DNA from 3 places in the Rhizorhabdus sp. GW822-FHT03C02 genome. Region 3 is predicted to be linked to each of the others. Evidence: riboswitches for the same ligand, from Rfam matches in the RefSeq annotation. Region 3 holds a riboswitch; each other region holds the start of a gene.
What was found. A riboswitch is a leader RNA that binds a small molecule or an ion and turns the genes downstream of it on or off. The one in region 3 is predicted to bind cobalamin.
Positions count from the first base shown of each region.

Region 1: another riboswitch for cobalamin. It lies ahead of AC1RM6_RS23575 (TonB-dependent receptor); the one in region 3 lies ahead of AC1RM6_RS20350 (TonB-dependent receptor plug domain-containing protein).
Region 2: another riboswitch for cobalamin. It lies ahead of AC1RM6_RS23525 (DUF1636 domain-containing protein); the one in region 3 lies ahead of AC1RM6_RS20350 (TonB-dependent receptor plug domain-containing protein).

Region 1 covers NZ_JBXANN010000011.1:213,607-219,898, forward strand. Annotated here, with positions in the region: gene AC1RM6_RS23565 (HoxN/HupN/NixA family nickel/cobalt transporter) at 1-778, opposite strand, end outside; gene AC1RM6_RS23570 (PepSY domain-containing protein) at 775-2,286, opposite strand; gene AC1RM6_RS23575 (TonB-dependent receptor) at 2,273-4,399, opposite strand; cobalamin riboswitch at 4,575-4,819, opposite strand; gene AC1RM6_RS23580 (UxaA family hydrolase) at 4,880-6,292, opposite strand, start outside.
Region 2 covers NZ_JBXANN010000011.1:199,626-205,917, forward strand. Annotated here, with positions in the region: gene AC1RM6_RS23505 (threonine-phosphate decarboxylase) at 1-632, opposite strand, end outside; gene AC1RM6_RS23510 (adenosylcobinamide-GDP ribazoletransferase) at 629-1,348, opposite strand; gene AC1RM6_RS23515 (histidine phosphatase family protein) at 1,345-1,914, opposite strand; gene cobT (nicotinate-nucleotide--dimethylbenzimidazole phosphoribosyltransferase) at 1,911-2,945, opposite strand; gene AC1RM6_RS23525 (DUF1636 domain-containing protein) at 2,942-3,349, opposite strand; cobalamin riboswitch at 3,546-3,735, opposite strand; gene AC1RM6_RS23530 (pyridoxamine 5'-phosphate oxidase family protein) at 3,897-4,559, opposite strand; gene pdxR (MocR-like pyridoxine biosynthesis transcription factor PdxR) at 4,639-6,084, shown strand; gene AC1RM6_RS23540 (cobyrinic acid a,c-diamide synthase CobB) at 6,254-6,292, opposite strand, start outside.
Region 3 covers NZ_JBXANN010000008.1:272,898-279,189, reverse strand. Annotated here, with positions in the region: gene AC1RM6_RS20350 (TonB-dependent receptor plug domain-containing protein) at 1-1,837, opposite strand, end outside; cobalamin riboswitch at 2,017-2,263, opposite strand; gene AC1RM6_RS20345 (hypothetical protein) at 2,379-2,633, shown strand; gene nikR (nickel-responsive transcriptional regulator NikR) at 2,797-3,264, opposite strand; gene AC1RM6_RS20335 (TonB-dependent receptor) at 3,453-5,450, shown strand; gene AC1RM6_RS20330 (DUF4331 family protein) at 5,704-6,292, shown strand, end outside.

The DNA of each region.
Region 1 (6,292 bases), on a different contig from region 3:
AGAGTTTGCGGATCGGTTTCACGAACGCCCATTCATAGGCGCCCAGCATCACCACGCCATCGGTGGTGTCGATCAGCGCCATGCCGACCGCGAACAGCAGCGGCAGCACCAGCACCGTGCCGATCGACAGTCCGTGCGACGCCTGGCTGGCCGACAGGCCGAGGATCGCGACCTCGGTGGCGGTGTCGAAGCCCAGCCCGAACAGGATGCCCAGCGGCGCCATGTGCCAGCTCCGGCTCACCAGCCGGAACAGCGGCCGGAACAGCCGCGCGACCAGCCCGCGCCCGCCGAGCAATATGTCGAGATCCTCCTCGACATAGATCCCGCCGGCGCGGACATGGTTGAAGGTCCGCCACACCGACCGCAGGATGATCAGGTTCATCGCCGCGATCGCGAACAGGAAGATCGCCGAGATCGTCGTCGCGACGATCCCGCCGGTCGCCTTGACCGCCTCGAACCCCGACAGCGCGTTGGCGGTCAGTGCGATCGCGATCGCCGCGACCATCACGATCCCGCTATGCCCGACCGCGAACCAGAAGCCGACGGTCAGCGGGCGCTGGCCGTCCTGCATCAGCTTGCGGGTGACATTGTCGATCGCGGCGATGTGATCGGCGTCGACCGCGTGGCGCAGGCCGAGCCCCCAGGCGAGCAGCGCGGTCCCGAGCATCAGCGGCTGGTCGCGGAACAGCGCGAACGCCCAGGCCCAGGCCAGGATATTCGCCGCGATCAGCAGCACGTAGAGGACGGTCAGCCGCCCGCGAAGAGGAGCCTGCGTCATGCGATGCCCTTTGCCTTTCCTGACGGCTTGCGCCGCAAATAACGCCAACCGATCACGACCCCGCTGATCGAGATCGCGAGCCCCGCAGCCGACAGGATCCACATCAGCACATCGCGCACCGGCCGCCATATCAGCAGCCATGGCAGGTCGAAGCTGTGGAGCGCGCTGAACAGCCAGCGATAGGTGCGGCGGCCGCTGCCCGCCTGGCCGAGCAGCTCGCCGGTCGCGGGATCGATGTGGAGCCAGGTCTGGCCGGGGTCGTCGAACACCAGCCGCAGCACCGGCAACGGCCGCGCATCGCTGCGCGGATCGCCGGTGCCGTACCAGTAGAGATCGTAGCGATCGAGCCTCTCGACCCGGACCAGCCTGGCGCCGGGTATCGCCGCTTTGGCGACGGCGCTGATCGCGGTGCGGTCCGGATGCCATGGCTGGGCGCTGGCTCCGTCGAGCAGCCGCTCGCCGCCCGGCCCGCCGAGCGGCGCGATCACCGGCCGGCCGCCGAGATAGGCGAAATCGACCTCGTGCGCGCCGGCGGCGGTGCGGGCGAGCGTCGCCAGATCGGTCGCGGGAAAGCCAGGCCGGTCGCCGGCATAGGCCTTGGCGACATCGGCGCTGTTGGCATCGCGAAAGCCGCCCCACGGGCTCATCGACATCCAGCCGCTGAACACCCAGGTGATGACGAAGATGCCGCCGACCAGGCCGATGACATGATGCCATTTCATCCAGCCGCGATAGGGGCTGACCGACCCCGACCGGTAGCGCTTTGCCAGCCGCACCCGCAGGATGCCGATCCACACCCCGGCGATCGCGCCGACGATGCCGATCCCCGACGTCCAGATAACCGTCTGCCGCCAGGGCTCCTGATGGACCCGCAATATCTCGAAATAGATCCAGTGCGGGACCGCGCCGAGCCAGTTCCAGAAGCGCTCGTGCGCGGTGGTGTTCTGGACGATCTCGCCGGTCTTCTGCGCGACATAGATATCGGTCGCGGCGCCATCGGCCATCCGCACCCGCCAGAAGGGCGCGATCTTCGCATAGGCCTTGGTCACCACCCATTGGTCGTGATCGACCGGCGCGACCGCGGCGACGGGGGCATGGGCGAAGGCGCTGGCGATTGCCGCAGCGCGGCCGGCCGTGACCGGGCCGACCTCGCGGCCGGTCTCGGCCGAGACCGCGCGGCGCCCGTCCTCGGTGGTGAAGCGATAGACCGGCTCGTCCGCGGTCGTCTCGATCCGCATTTCCGACGGGAAGGCGGTCGTCGCGCCGATCGATCGCAGCGCGGCGTCGGGGGCGATCCGCACCCGCGTCCAGTCGATCGGCGGCGCCCCCGCGATCCGCTCGGGCGCGCGGAACGACGGGAAGGGGACGTACATCATCACCACCCCCGACACGAACCAGATCGCGAAGAGCAGGCACAGGATGATCCCCGACCAGCGATGGCCCAGATAGAGCCACCGCTTCGCCTGACGCCCAATATGAGCGAACGGCACGCGGTCAGAACGCGACATTGATCGACGCCTCGACCGCACGGGGATCGCCGAGCACCCATTGGGTCGCGCCGTAGGTCGACCGGACATAGGTCTCGTCGAACAGGTTGCGCACCCGCACGCCGAGGCTCGCCTGCTCGACGAACTGCCAGCGAATGCCGATGTCGGTGACGGTGTAGGACGGGATCAGCCGGGTATTGGCGGCGTCCTGGTAACGCTTGCCGACATAGGACAGGCCGCCATCGGCGACCCAGCCGTCGGCGAACTCCCAGCTCAGGAACAGGTTGGCGGTCTTCGCGGCGACGTTGGTCGGCCGGTTGCCCGCGCGCTGGAAGCGCACCCCGCCGACCGATTCGGCGAAGTCGTCGTAGCGCGCCTTGAGGATCGATCCGTTGGCGGTGATGCCGAGATGGCGGATCGGTTCGATGAACAGCGATGCCTCGAGCCCCTTCGACGATTGCTGGCCGACCTGGACCTGGATCGTCGGGATCAGCGGGTCCGAGGTCAGCAGCTTCTTCTTGACGATGCCATAGGCGGCGAAGGTCCACTGGCCGCGGCTGCCCCAGAAGATATGCTTGATGCCGACCTCATATTGGCGGCCGGTCGACAGGTCGAAGCTGCTCTGGGCGAGGCTGGTCGACACCAGCGCGCCGACCGGATCGGCCGCGGTCGCATATTGGCCGTAGAGCGACAGCGTCTCGACCGGGTTGTAGACCGCGCCGACCCGCCAGGTCACCGCGTCGGGGATGCCGGTGAAATTGTTCGCGGCATTCACATAGTCGGTCTTGCGGATCTTCGGCCGGTCGTAGCGCAGCCCGCCGACCAGCGAGAATTTGGGATCGAGGACCAGCCGATCCTCGCCGAACACCGAATATTGGTGGATGTCGTTGGTGTAGCGCGGCTTGGTCGCGGCCGCGCCGGTCTGGTCGATGAAGCCGCCGACGACCGGGTTGTAGACGTCGACCAGCCGGGTCGCGTTGTTCCCCGAATTGCTGACATTCTTGTAGCTGATCCGGTTGACGTCGAAGCCGATCACCGCGTGATTCTCGATGCCCGCGATACTCTGGCCGAGGCTGATCGTAGTGCGGTTCCCGGTCTGCTTCTGGATATGGTAGAGTTCGAGGAAGCTCGACTGGCGGACCTTCGCCGGGGTGGTGCCGGCGGCCGGCACATAGGTGACGTTCTCGGCATTGTGCCAATATTTGTTGGCCCACAGATGATAGACGTCGCTCTGGATGGTGACATCCTCGGCGGGGGTCCACGCGACCTTGGCCTGGCTCCAATTGTCGCGGAAGCGCAGCCTGGCATCGGTGACGTTGTAGTTGTTCTTGCGGATCGACCGGTCGAGCTTGCCGTCGACCAGCGGCACCCCGAACCAGGTGCGCGGGCGCTGGGTGCTGAAGTCGTGCGACAAAGTGATGGCGAGATCGTCGACCGGCTTGAAGCGCAGCGCGCCCGACAGCGACAGCGCGTTCGAATGGCCGCGCTGCATCCAGCCGTCCGAACTCTTGTAGCTGGCATCGACCCGGTAGCCGAGCTTATCGCCGAGCGGTCCGCCGCTGCCGCCGGCGATGGTGTAGCTGCCGAACGAGGCGAGGCCGAAGCGCGCGCCGGCCTGGGGCGTGTCGGTCGGCTGCTTGCGCACGACATTGACCGCGCCGCCGATCGCGCCCTCGCCATAGAGCACCGAGGCCGGCCCGCGCAGGATCTCGACCCGCTCGGCCATCCACGGATCGGCCGGGAAGGTCAGCGTGTTGTTGTACATCCGCATGCCGTCATAGAGCTGCATCACCGAATTCTGGCCAGTGAAGCCGCGCGCCGACAGGCCGTAGCCGAACACGCCGGAAGTGTTGACGATGCCGGTCGCGCGGGCGGCGGCGTCCTGGATGGTGAGGTCGCCGCGCAGCCGGATCGCGTCGCCGTCGATCGTCTCGACGCTGGCCGGCGTCTGCAGCGCGGTCAGGCCGAGCCGGCTGGCCCCTTCGGACTTCTCGGTCAGGCGCAACGGATCGATGACGCCGGTGACGACGATCGCGTCGGCATCGGCGACGGCCTCTTCGGCATGGGCGATGGTCGGAGCCGTGGCCAGAGCCGCGACCAGGCTTGTGTGGAAAGTCCTGTTCAAGGAAAACATGCAAAGTCCCCCGGCGCCTGTGCGACAGGACGGGGACGTGCCGTTCACGAACGGTCGGCGCCGCGCATCGGCCGGGCGCCATGGGCGGCCGACGCACGTCTCCGATGCGGCCCCCGCCGCTCGTTCGTCGCTCAGACGGAGTTCACCGTGCCGCGGCCATCCCCTGGACCAAGGCAAGAGCGACCAGACGCCGGCAGGTCTCCTGGCTCGCGGGTCATCGCTTGATACACGGCCTTCCCAGGCCTCGCATGACTTAGCGTCCGGCCCAGTGGCTGGTCCTTCCTCCGTGGGAGGGACCGATGTGCATCGCGCTCGCCGCTTACAGTTGCAGGGACAGCCCCGGATTCGGTCGGCCGAAGCCGTCCTCACCGCGTTCCCATTTTAAGCCTCTTTCGAGGCACCGGCGCGATCTATGAGGGCCGGATTTCTCCGGCCTTCGCGGGGCGGCATAGCCTCGGCGATCGGAAATGCCAACAGATCTTAAAGGGTGACGCCGCGCTTCCAGATGGCGATGCCGCGCTCGTCGTTGGTCTCGTTGCGCGCGGGCGCGCCCGAGGCGGTGGCGATGACGAGGTCGAGCAGCGCCTCGGCGGTCGGGGCCATTCCCGCGCTCAGCGCGGCGCCGCCGTCGAAGTCGATCCAGTTCGGCTTGGCGGCGGCGAGCGCGCTGTTCGAGGCGATCTTGAGGGTCGGCACCGGGCTGCCGAGCGGGGTGCCGCGCCCGGTGGAGAACAGGGTGATGGTCGCGCCGGCGGCAGCGAGCGCGGTGGTCGAGACCGCGTCGTTGCCGGGCCCCTCGACGATCGCGAGCCCGGACCGGGTCGCGCGGCCGGCATAAGGCAGCACCTCGGTCACCGGCACCGCGCCGCCCTTCTGGACCGCGCCGAGCGACTTCTCCTCGAGGGTGGTGATGCCGCCCTTGATGTTGCCGGGGCTGGGGTTCTCCGAGACCGGCTCGCCATGGTCGGTGAAGTAGCGCTTGAAGCGGGCGACGAGGCCGGTGAGCTCGTCGAAGCGGGTGCGGTCGACGCAGCGGTCGAGCAGGATCTGCTCGGCGCCGAACATCTCGGGGATCTCGGTCAGCACGACCGCGCCGCCGGCGTCGCCGACCGCGGTGGCGACGCGACCGATCAGCGGGTTGGCGGTGAGGCCCGAGAGACCATCGGAGCCGCCGCACTTCACGCCGATGCGAAGTGCGGAAATCGGCATATTTTCGCGTTTGTCGCCGGCGGCGATCGCGGCGAGTTCGGCAATGAGATCAAGGCCTTCGGTGATTTCATCGGGCGATGTCTGGGCACCGATAGTGCGAATTCTGGCGCGGCGTTCGGGGGGGATCTGGTCGAGCACCAGCCTGAGCTGGTTCGACTCGCAGCCGAGCCCGATCAGCAGCACCCCGCCGGCATTGGGATGGCAGGCGAGCGCGGCGATCAGCCGGGTGGTGCCGCTGAGATCGTCGCTCAACTGCGAGCAGCCGAACGGATGCGGGAAGGCGTGGATGCCGTCGATCCCGGGCGGCAGGTCGCGGCCGGCGAGCGCCGCGAGGCGTTCGGAGGTGCGGCCGACGCAGCCGACGGTCGGGATGATCCAGATCTCATTGCGGGTGCCCGCCGACCCGTCGGCGCGGCGATAGCCCGCGAAGGTCCGCGCCGTGCCGGTCGGCGCGCGCGGCGCCGGCGGCCCGGCATAGTCGGTGGCGCCGTCGATCCCGAGCATCGTTTCGACGTCATGGCTGTGGACATGCTCGCCGACCGCGATCGGCGCGGTCGCGCGGCCGAAGGGAAAGCCGTAGCGGACCGCCGGCTCGCCGGCGGCGATCGGCCGCAGCGCGAATTTATGGCCCGAGGGGATGTCGTCGGCGACGGTCAGGTCGATGCCGTCGATCGTCAGCGCGGT
Region 2 (6,292 bases), on a different contig from region 3:
AGGTCGCGCGGGCCGATCGCGAAGCCGAGCCGCACCCCCGCTAGCCCGAAAAACTTGCCGAACGACCTGAAGACGATCAGCCGCCGGTCGTCGCGCACCGTGCCGGCGATGCTGGCCTCGGGCAGCGCATCGGCAAAGGCCTCGTCGACCAGCAGCCAGTCGGGCGAGTGGTGCAGCCGGTCGAGCAGCACCGCCGCCGGCGTCACCCGGCCATCGGGATTGTTCGGGTTGGCGAGGATCAGCGCGCTCGCCGCCGCACCGATCGCGCCGGCGGCGATCGGTGCGGCGCCCGCGGCGATCTCGGCATGGGTGCGATAGCCGGGGGCGACATGCGCGACCGGCCCCGGCAGCATCTCGCCGATCAGCCGCAGCCCGATCTCGGTTCCCGGCAGCGCGCAGACATGATCCGGATCGACCCCGAAGAAATCGGCTGCCGCCGCCTCGAGCCGGCCGAGCGCGGCCTCGTCGGGCAGCCGCTGCCAGTCGATCGCGAGATCGGCGACCCCCGGCCAGGGCTGCGGATTGATTCCGGTCGACAGGTCGATCCACGGCCCCGGCGCGTCGGGATAGGCCGCCTGGGCGACGCGCAGCCGCCCGCCATGAAAGGACCAGGCGCGGATATCCTCGCTCATGCGGCCTGACCGATGATGAGCAGCCCGATCAGCAGCCCGGTTTCGACCAGCTCGATTCCCGCGCCATGGCCATCGCCCGATATCCCGCCGATCATACGCAGCAGCCGCCAGCCCCACAGCGCGATCAGCGCCGGCGCGATCAGGATCGCGGGCGCGAACCATGCGCCGGCGACCAGCAAAGCTGCCCAGAGGGCGAGGTCGACGATCCGCACCGACGCGGCGAAGCGCGCGGCCAGCCCCTGGTGGAGCGGCGGCAGCCAGCGCGCCCATGCCAGTGGTCCGATCCGCGCGGCGAACGGGACGAGGATCAGCGGCAGCAGGATCGCGGCGTCGATCAGCGCATGGAGCAGCACCAGCTTGGCGATCAGCTGCAGCACGATCGCGACCGCGCCGAAGCTGCCGATATGCGGATCGGCGAGCACCGTCAGCAGATGCTCGCGGCCCTTGTGGATGGCCCCTGCGGCGTCGGCGAGATCGGCGAGACCGTCGAGATGGAGCGCGCCGGTGACCGCGACCCACAAAGCGAGCGCGGCCAGCGCCCCCGTCCATGGATCGATCCGCGCGCCGAGCCAGGCGGCGCCGGCAACCAGGGCGCCGATCAGCAGCCCGACCGCGGGGAACCAGCGGATCGAGGCCGCGAACGCCGCGTCGTCGCTGCGCACCCGCGGCGTCGGCAGGCGGGTGAGGAACTGGACCGCGATCACCAGGCCCCTCATGGCCATAGCCCGACGATCTGCGCCGACGGGGTGTCGCCCGGCCAGACCTTGAGCGACAGCAGCGACGCATAGCCGAGCTCGAACGCCCAGATCTGGCGTTGGTCGAACCCGCACAGCACCGCCAGCGCGGCGCGCATCGCCCCGCCATGGGTGACGACCAGGGTCGGCAGCGGCGCCAGGTCGGCGATCGCCGATCCGACCCGGGCGGTCAGCGCCGACCAGCGCTCGCCGTCCGGCGGCGGATTGGCGTCGGGATCGTCCCAGAATCGGCCGATCGCCGACGGATCGACGTCCGCGCTCGACAGCCCGTCCCACGCGCCGAAATCGAGTTCGCGCCAGCGCGGATCGATGCCGAGCGGCACCGCCAGCGTCGCCGCGATCGCGTCGCCGGCCAGCCGCGTCCGTGCGAGGTCCGATGCGATCAGCCGGTCGACCGCGAGATCGGCCGCCTGATCGACACAGGCGGCGATTCCGGCCGGGGTCGGCGCGCCATCGGTGCGGCCCATCATCCGTCCCGGCGTCTCGGGCGCGCCGTGGCGCAGCAGGTGCAGCAGGAAGGCGGTCATCCGTCTGCCGGCACCGCTTCCTTGTCGGAGACCCCGGCTTCGGCGAAGGTCGCCATGCCGTTGTGGGCGGCGATCGCCGCGCGGATCACCGCGACCGCGACCGCGGCGCCGCTGCCCTCGCCCAGCCGCATGCCGAGATCGATCAGCGGTTCGAGGCCCAGCCGTTCGAGCAACCGGACATGGCCGGGTTCGGCCGATCGATGTCCGGCGAGGATATGGTCGGTGATGCCGGGATGGAGCGCCTTCAGCGGCGCCACCGCCGATCCGCTGATGAAGCCGTCGAGCACCACCGGAACCCCGAGCTGGCGCGCCCGCACCACCGCGCCGGCGATCGCCGCGATCTCGCGGCCGCCAACCCGCCGCAGCGTCTCGAACGGCGTCGCCGGCGCATCGGCATGGAAGGCGATCGCGCGGTCGACGACCGCGACCTTGCGGCCGATGCCGTCGCCATCGACCCCGGTACCGGGGCCGACCCAGTCGGCGGCGGTGCCGCCGAAGCTGCGCGCGCACAAGGCGGCGGCGGCGGTCGAATTGCCGATTCCCATCTCGCCGACGACGAGCAGATCGAGTCCCGGCTCGACCACCTCGGCCCCCGCCGACAGCGCGTCGAGGCATTCGGCGACCTCCATCGCCGCGGCGACGGTGAAATCGGCGGTCGGCCGGTCGAGATCGATCGCGACGACCTTGAGTTCGAGCCCGGCGGCGCCCGCCAGCGCGTTGATCGCAGCACCGCCGGCCTCGAAATTGGCGACCATCTGTGCGGTCACCGCCGCCGGAAAGGCGCTGACTCCGTGGACGGTCACGCCATGATTGCCCGCGAAGATCGCGGCGCGCCCGCTGGCGATCGCCGGCCGTTCGCGGCCCTGCCAGCCGGCCAGGAAGATCGCGACATCCTCGAGCCGGCCGAGCGAGCCCGCCGGCTTGGTGAGCTGGGCCTGGCGCGTGCGCGCCGCCGCGACCGAGCGGTCATTGGGCGGGGTGAGGCTGGCCAGCGCGGCTTCGAACGCGGCGATCGTCGGAAAACAGGTCATTCGGCAACATATCCATCGGGAGGGGAACGGGTGATGAAATGGCCTTTGACGCCTTGCGGCCAGTCGCGAAAGGGGACCCGGCCATGCTCCGACGCGGCATAATGGACCGCATAATCGAGGATCGCCTGCGCGGCCTCGTCGTCGGGGGTGAAGCGGCCGAGCACATAGCCGACCTTGGCGGGCGCGCGCAGATGGACCGTGCAAAACTCGGTGCACGCGAACAGGCAGGGCATTTCCTGCACCGCGACCCCGTCATAGCGCGGATCGCTGGCCTTGACCCGGTGCAGCGCCTCGACCAGCCGCGCGCCGCCGCGCACCCCCTCGTCGTCGTCGCGGGCATCGGCCGAAAGGCGGCAGGTGTTGCAGGCGACCACCGCCGGGCCGGGTTCGACCTTGCGCAGCATCGTCAGGCGCGCCGGACGGGCAGGGCGAACAGGGGGTCGGCAGGCATAGGGTCCATTGGTCGGTCCTCGGCAGATCTGACATCTTGCCGGTCGGGATCGTGCCGATGCGGAACCGCCCCGCATCCGCGCTTGCCCGCACGGCGCCTTGTCGTTGCGCGAGGTCAAACCCCGTTCGGCCGGCACACCCTGTCCGGACGAAGAACGACCGCGACCGGCAGGTCTCCTGGCTCGCGGGTCGATGCCGGTTCGGGCCGCCTTCTCAGGACATGGCGTCCCAATGGCATATGGCCCGATGGCTCACCGCTCACAGTTGCAGGGGCAGCCGGGGCTTCAGACCCCATTCCCTTTTGATCCCCTTCCGGGGAACCTGTCGCACGCGGCGGGGTAGGGGCTTTGGCCCGGCCGATCAAGGGGCGACGCGGGGCGTTCCTGGTCGAAACGGTTCGCCCTATTTCCGTTCGTGTCGAGCGTAGTCGAGACACGCTCCACCACCGCGGGGTGTCTCGACTACGCTCGACACGAACGGATCAACATTTCCGGCCATCCGCTACGCGAACTTGCGCCGCGCGGCGGCCAGCGAGGCGGGCAGCGGGGTGCCCTCGACGATCCGGTTGTCGTCGACCGGACGGCCGAGCGCGGTGGTGACGGGGACGATGCCCGCCCAGAACGGCGTCGCATAATCCTCGTCGTCGTCGATCGGGGCGCCGTCGCGGACCTTCGCCGACGCGGCCTCGATCGGCAGCGCCAGCACCCCCGTCGCCTTGCGCTCCTTGGCCAGCATCGGGCGCACCTCGTCCCAGCGGCCCGGCAGCAGATGCTCGGTGATGATCCGCAGCGCATGGTCATGCTCGTCGGCGTCGGTGACATGGCGCGCGCTGCCATGCACGACCACGCTGCGATAGTTCATCGAATGGTGGAAGGCCGATCGCGCGACGACGATGCCGTCGACCAGCGTCACCGTCAGGCAGACCGGCATCGCCTCGGCGACCCCCTTGATGATCCGCGTCGTGCTGGCGCCATGGATGTAGAGCGTCGACCCGTCGCGGCCATAGGCCATCGGCATCACCATCGGCCGGTCCGACGCGACGAAGCCGACATGCGCGACCAGCCCCTGGTCGAGGATCGCGTGGACGGTCGCCTCGTCATAGCGCGCGCGGCGCTGCTGACGGGCGATGGCGTAGCGGGGCAGATGATCGGGACGCGCGGTCATGGTCGGGCTCCTGTTGGCGATCCGCGCCTCTTGCCTCAGCGACTGGTCTGGTCAAAGATCAGCTTTTGGAAATTGCGAGGTGCCAGTGTCTGCCGGATCGCCGCTCGCCGGATGGATCAACCTCGCGCGCGGATCGCGCGTCCCGCTCGCCGAGCAGATCTATCGCCAGATCCGCGACGGCGCACGTAGCGGTCGGATCGCCACCCCTGGCCCGTTGCCATCGTCGCGCGCATTGGCCGGCGCGCTCGCCGTGTCACGCAATACGGTGACCGCCGCGTACGAGTTGCTGCGCGGTGAAGCGATCGTCGATGTCGGCGCGGGCGCGGCGCCGATGCTGCGTGCGCAGGCGCCGGCGTTGCGGACCGCACCCACGTCGCAGCCCGTCGAGATAAGCCTGTCGGCGCGCGGCACCGCGCTCGCGGCCGATCGCCATGCCCTGGCCTATGCCGGTACCGGTGGAGCGATGCGGCCGGGCCAGCCCGATGTCGCGCTGTTCCCGCGCGATCTGTGGGCGCGCGCGTTGCGCCGGGCGACGCGGATGCTCGACGGCAAGGCGATGCTCTACGACCATGGCGACGGCCTGCCGGTTCTGCGCGCCGCGCTCGCCCGCTATCTCGCCGAGGCGCGCGGCGTGGTGGTGAAGCCCGACCAGTTGCTGGTGGTGCCGACGGTGCAGTCGGCGCTGGCGATGCTCGGGCAGGCGCTCGCCGATCCGCGCGAGACGGTGTGGATCGAGGATCCGGGCTATCTCGGCGCACGCGCGGCCTTTCCGGGGATGACGCTTGATCCGATGCCGGTCGATGCCGACGGCGCCGACATCGCCGCGATGACGAGCGTGCCGCGGCTGATCTACACCACCCCATCGCACCAATATCCTACGGGCGTGCGGATGAGTCTCGCGCGGCGCACCGCCCTGCTCGCCGCGGCCCGCCGTCATGGCGCGATCGTGATCGAGGATGATTATGACAGCGAGTTTCTGTGGAGCGGCCGCCCGATCCCCGCGCTCCATGCGCTGGGGGAGGCGGGCGAGGTCGTCTATATCGGCACCGTCGCCAAGTCGCTGCTGCCCGGGCTGCGCATGGCATGGCTGGCGGTGCCGTCGGCGCTGGCCGCACGGCTGGTCGAAGTGCAGCGCAATCTCGGCCTGCTCGTCAACGTCCATGCCCAGGCCGCCTTCGCCGACTTCATCGATGGCGGCCAGTATCGCGCGCATCTCAACCGGATCAGCGGCGTCTACCAGGCCCGCGCCGACGCGCTGGCCGCGGCGATCGCTGCGCATTGCGGCGGCGCGGTGACGATCGCCCCGCCGCTCGGCGGGCTGCAACTGCCGATCCGATTCGATCCCGCGGTCGACGATGCCGCGGTCGCGGCCCGGCTGGCGGCGGCGGGCTATAGCGTGCCGTTCCTGTCGGGGATGAGCCTCGGCCCGCCGCTGTCGGGACTGCTCGTCGGTTTCGCGAGTGCCGACGCGGCGGCGGTGGACCGTTTCGCGCTGGCGCTGGCGGCGGCACTGGGGCTGCGGTGATGGTCAACAATTGGACGGTCAACACCACCAGGCGAAATAGCTGACTCTCTTCTCCGTTCGTGTCGAGCGAAGTCGAGCGCGCCGCAGGTGCGCTCCACCACCGCGAGGTGTCTCGACTACGCTCGACACGAACGGTTCAAAACTAAGCCTGCTGGCATGCCTCCGATCATCACGCGATCAGGTGGAAGAAGCCCCCCGTGACCCGGCC
Region 3 (6,292 bases):
CGAAGATCGAGATTTTGTCGGTCAGCTTATAGTCGGCATTGAGGTTGATCAGCACATATTCCTGAAGCGACACGCTGACCGGGATATAGCTGGGGTCGGTGAAGGCGACATCCTGCTGGCGCCCATTGTAGCGCGCGGTGAAGGTTCCCGAGAAACGTTCGTCCTTGCTGAAGATGGTGACATTGAGGCTGCCGATATAGTCGGGCCGCCGTACCTCGACCGCGCCATTCTCACGCGCATGCAGCCAGGTGAACGCGGCATCGATCTGGAGCCGCTGGATCGGCCGCGCCGAGGCGAAGACCTCGAGGCCGCGCTGCTTCGAGTCGGTCGTGCGGTTGCCCGGCGTCGCGACGAAGGTCGGTGCCGGATAGGTGGTGTAGATCTCGTCGGTCAGCTTGCTGTCGAACCAGGTCGCGCCGATCGTCGCCTTGTTGCCGGCGAAGCTCTGGTCGATGCCGGCTTCCCAGCCCTTCGACTTTTCGGGCTTGAGGTTGGGGTTGCCGATATATTGGCCGTCCGAATAGCCATAAAGCTCGAAATAGCCCGGATTCTTGACGCCGGTGCCATAGGCGCCGCGGATGCGGGTGCCGGTATCGAACTTGTAGCTGGCCTCGCCCCGCCAGGTGGTGACGTCGTCGAAGCGGTCATTCTCGTCGCGCCGCACCGAACCGCCGAGCGACAGCGCGTCGTTCACCACGACATTATATTCGCCGACGATGCCGACATTGTCGGTGTGCCGCTTGCCCTGGAAGGCGAAGGAGAAAGGCGTAAGATTCTGGAACTGTTCGCGCTCGACGTCGATGGCGGCAGTCAGCCGGTGCCTGATGCCGTCGGTGCCGAAGCGGAACGTGCTTTCGAGCGATCCCTTGTAGCGCTGACCCTTGTCGCCATAGTCGAAGCTGCCGGCGTCATAGCCCTTGCGCCTTGTGTCGGCGATCTGGCCGCTGAGCGCGGTCGTCCAGCGCCCATCGAGCAACGAAAGCTCGCCGCGGACCAGCCCGTAAAAGGCCCGGTTCCTGTAATAGGTGCCGGGGCTGTCGACGGTATAACCGAACAGCGGGCTCGCCGGATTGCTTTCGCTGTTGTTGGTGTCGGCGTCGGTATAGCTGTAGCGGCCTACCGCGGTCAGCTTGAAGATCTCCGACGGCGTCCAGATCAGCTTGGCGCTGGCGCCGACACTGTCCGATCCGACATCGCGGGTGCCGAAGCGCGCGGTCGGCGTTCCACCGGTGTGATAATAAGACGACGACAGCGCATAATCGAGGGTGCCCGAGACACCGGCGACCCGCGCCGCGGCGCTGCCGGTCTCGAACGATCCGCCTTCGGCGCGCAGGCTGACGCCCGGCGCCTCGGCGCCGGTCAGGGTGATATATTGGATGACGCCGCCGATCGCGTCGGAGCCGTAGAGTGCCGATTGCTGGCCGCGCAATATCTCGATCCTGGCGGCGTCGTCGGCGATGAGCGTACCGAAATCATATTCGCCATAATAGGGATCCGACGCCTTGATGCCGTCGATCAGGACGAGGACATGATTGCCCTCGCTGCCGCGCAGGCGCAGTTGGGTCAGGCCGCCAACCGCGCCGGTGCGGTTGACCGCGACGCCGGGGACGTCGCGCAATATGTCGGAGACGATGCGGGTCTGGCGCTGGTCGAGTGCCTGGGCATCGAGCACCGTAATCGATCCGCCGAGCTGACTGACCGGCACCGCGTCACCCGATCGCGACGCAGTCACGACGATCGTGTCGCCGCTGTCGTCGGTGGTCGGCTGGGTGGGATTGCCTTGTGCGAAAGCGGGCGCCGCCATCAGGGCCAGCGCCGAAACCAGAGACTTGTTCATTCCATTACCCCCGTCGGCGTCACACGACTTCGGGCGGGGGCGTGCCGTTCTCGAACGGTCGGCGGCCTGCATCGACCGGACGCCATGGGCGGCCGACGCACGTCTCCGATGCGGCCCCAGCCGCTCGTTCGTCGCTCAGACGGAGTTCACCGTGCCGCGGCCATCCCCTGGACCAAGGCAAGAGCGACCAGACGCCGGCAGGTCTCCTGGCTCACGGGTCATCGCTTGATGCATGGCCTTCCCAGGCCTCGCATGACTTAGCGTCCGGCCCAGTGGCTGGCGGCTCGGGCGTCATGCCCGTCCGCACCTATGCATCGCGCTCACCGCTTACAGTTGCAGGGACAGCTGCGGATTTGGACGGCGAACCATCCGCACCGCATTCCCGTTTTAAGCCCCTTTCGGGGCACCGGCGCGATCTTCGCCCGTTCGCGGAGGCTTCTCCACCAACGAGCGGGTCGGCGGATAATCGAGATCATGCGGCGGCGCAAGCCGGTATAGAATTGCCCTCGGCCGGGCGCTGCCATGTGCGGGCAAGGGCTGGGTGGCCACCGCGATTCATGGTAATCAGATGTTCGAGGCCATAAACGCGGCTGCACCATGCATTCGGAAGGCGGCCGTCATGATGAGAAACGCATCTTTCGGACTTATTGCCGGTGCCGGCATCGGACTTTTGTTAGGAGCGATACTTGGCGATGCCGGTCTCGGTCTGATCGCAGGCGCTGGCATAGGTGTCGTGCTCGGCGCGGGTGTTCCGGTGCGAAAGAATGACAGCGATATGTTCGGGCCCGAAGCCTGAACTGCCGGAGCGATTGGTCGGATATCATCGTCAGCGGATGTTAAGCCAGTTGAGCTAAGCACATGATGTGGGCCGCGCTGCCGTCGTGGCCTGCGGAGGTTGCGTTCGCGTCGCCTGGTGGCGCCGCCCCCCGGCGGCGTCACCGAAGCGCTTCCATCGTACCTCAGTTGAGCGGAGACAGATGCGCCACGCCGTCATGGGCATGATCGGTGCCGTCATGATGATGATGGGTTTCGACCATCAGCAGATTGACCGATCCCGATCGCACCCCGCGTTCGGCCCTCACCTGATCGGCGAACGATCGCACGGCGACCGTCGCTCCCTTCAGCATCACGCTTTCCATCGTGTGGAAATGGTCGAGTCGTACCGCCGTGCTGGCGGCGACCAGATCATGATGCGCGTGCTGCATTTCGGCCAGACGCTGCGCGAGCGTGCGGACGCGGCGGTCGAACACATAGGAAAGATTGGCGACGCAATATTCGCCCTGGGCGCTTTCCTCGCGCCAGCGCTCGATGCCGTCGCGCACCAGGTCGCGCACGGCTTCGGAACGCGTTTCATAGCCGCGGTCGCGGCGGATCTCATCGAGCGCGGCGTTGAGCGCATCGCTGAGCGATATCGTGATCCGTTGCATCCTGTCCCGTCGCAGTTCGGAGGAACCGGCAGCATACGTCATTTGGCGGATGGGAGAAGCGTTGCCGTAGTGTAAGCAATGAGTATAAATTGTTCATACGGGGGGCATGTGTGGCGATAGATCGACCAATCGGGATGCGGCACCTCGCGGGCTTGATGTTCGCGGCCACGTTCGGTCCGATCTCGCCAGTGGAGGCTCAGGTCGCGACCGCCGAGGCCGACAGGCCGGCCGATGGCGACATCATCGTCTATGGCCGGGCGCTCCCGCAGATCGGTACCGCGACCTCGGGCTCGCAGGGCGTGATCGGCTATAAGGATTTCGAGGACAAGCCGCTCAGCCGGGTCGGCGAACTGGTCGAGAATGTTCCCGGGGTGATCGCCACCCAGCATTCGGGCACCGGCAAGGCCAACCAATATTTCCTGCGCGGCTTCAACCTCGACCATGGCACCGATTTCGCCGGCTTCGTCGACGGGGTTCCGGTCAACCTGCGCACCCATGGCCATGGTCAGGGCTATCTCGACCTCAATTTCCTGATCCCCGAGCTGGTCGAGCGGATCGACTATCGCAAGGGGCCCTATTTTGCCGATGTCGGCGATTTCTCGGCGGCCGGCACGGTCCGCTTCACCACCGCCGACCGGCTCGACCGGCCGATCGCCGAGGCGACGATCGGCAGCTATGGCTATTATCGCGCGCTCGCGGCGGGCAGCGCCGCCGTCGGCGACGGCGATCTGCTGGTCGCGCTCGACGGCACCCGCTCCAACGGCCCGTGGGACCTCGACGAGGACCTCAGGAAGGTCAACGGGCTGGTCAAACTGTCGCAGGGTACCGGCGACCATGGCTGGAGCCTCGGCCTGACCGGCTATCATGCGAGCTGGAAGGCGACCGACCAAGTGCCCGAACGCGCGATCGACAGCGGACTGATCGGACGATGGGGCAATATCGACCCCGCGCTGGGCGGCCGGACCACCCGGATCGGATTGACCGGCAACGCCCATCTCGGCGCGACCGAGATCAACCTCTACGGCGTCTATTACCGGTTCGGGCTCACTTCGAACTTCACCTATTTCCTGAATGATCCCGTGAATGGCGACGAGTTCCAGCAGCGCGACCGGCGCGGCCAGTTCGGCGGATCGATCCGGCACAGCCTGTCGACCAGCATCGGCGGCATGCCGGTCACCTTCACCGCCGGCGGCGAGGGGCGTTGGGATCATATCGGCAGGATCGGTCTCTACAGTGCGATCGCGGGCACCACGAGCGGCACCGTCCGCCAGGACAAGGTCGATGAAGCCAGCGGCGCGGTCTATGGGGAGGGCACCGCATCGCTGACCGAGCGATTGCGGCTGACACTGGGCTTGCGCGGCGATCTCTACGGCTATGACGTGACCGCGCAGACGCTCGCGGCCAATTCGGACAAGGGTTCGGATGCGATCCTCAGCCCCAAGGCGGCGCTTGCCTGGCGCGCGGCCGACCATCTCGAATTCTACGCCAATTATGGCGAGAGCTTCCATTCGAACGACGTCCGCGGCGCCAGCATCCGGCTCGATCCGGCGACCGGCGACCCCGTGGATCGGGTGCCGGTGCTGGTCAAGGCACGCGGCTACGAACTCGGCGCCCGTGCCGAATTCGCGCGCTTCACCGCCTCGCTCGTGGCTTATCGCCTCAGCCTCGGCTCCGAACTCGTCTTCGTCGGCGACGGCGGCAGCACCGAGCCCAATGCCGCGACCCGGCGCTATGGCGCCGAGGCCACCCTGTTCTGGCGCCCGACCGGCTGGCTGACCCTCGACGCATCGGCGGCGGCCACCCATGCCCGTTTCCATGGGGTGGCCGCCGGCGAGAACCGGATTCCCAATTCGGTCGACAAGGTGATCTCGGCCGGCGCCGCGGTCGATGTCGGCCGGGGTGTCACCGCCTCGCTGCGCCTGCGCCATTTCGGCGCGGCGCCGCTGATCGAGGACGACAGCGAGCGGTCGAGACCGACCACCCTCGTCAATCTCGGCACCTATTATACGGCGGGCCGGATCAAGATCGGGATCGATCTGCTCAACCTGTTCGACTCGAAGGACGCCGACATCAGCTATTTCTACGCGTCGCGCCTTGCCGGCGAGCCGGCCGGGGGCGTCGAGGGCCGCCATATCCATCCGGTCGAACCGCGGCAGCTGCGCGTGTCGTTGCGCTACGCGCTGTGAAGTGCGGTCGCCGTTCCACCGGACATAATAGTGCCGCCGGGTAGGAATGGCGGATTCTCGCCGATGCAATCGTCTGCAAAATGTCCCGGAAAATAGTTGATCGGCTACTTCGCTGGGATTGCAGCGATCTTGAAGACAATTCGGCGTCCCATGACGAAGCATGTCCCGGACATGAATGCGGTATTTACGGCCTGACTATTCGTGCGCTATATATTGTAAATTAGTGATGCGTAGCTAGAGCGTGGGGTGGGGGATGACAGGCATTCGAAAGGCGCTATTCGCGGGCGCGGCTTTCCTCGTCGTCGGAATGGCGGGTATCGCGGCGGTCGACCGGCCGACCAGGGCGGCCGACCATCTCGATCCACCCGCGCGCACCGATCCCGATGTCGACAGCACCCCCGACATGCCGGCCGACATCGCCGACGTCTATGCCTGGCACACCGAGAGCAGCGTCGTCATCGCGGTGACCTTCTCGGGGCCGCAGTCGACGACCCTGCCGGCTTCGTATGACCGCGACGTGCTCTACACGATCAACGTCTCGAACGACGCGGTCGCGACCACGCCCGAATATAAGATCGAAACCCGCTTCGGACAGGACGGTGCGGCCAATGGCGTGCAGATCGCCGGGCTGCCGGGGGTGACCGGCGCGATCGTCGGTCCGGTCGAAACCAACCTCAACAAGGATGGGGTGCTGGCGCGCGCCGGCCTGTTCGACGATCCTTTCTTCTTCGATCTTCAGGGCTTCCGGACGACGCGCTCTACCGGGGTGCTCAGTTTCAACAATCGCCGCAACTTCTTCGCCGGGCAGAATCTGACCGCGATCGTGTTGCAGATCCCGCGGG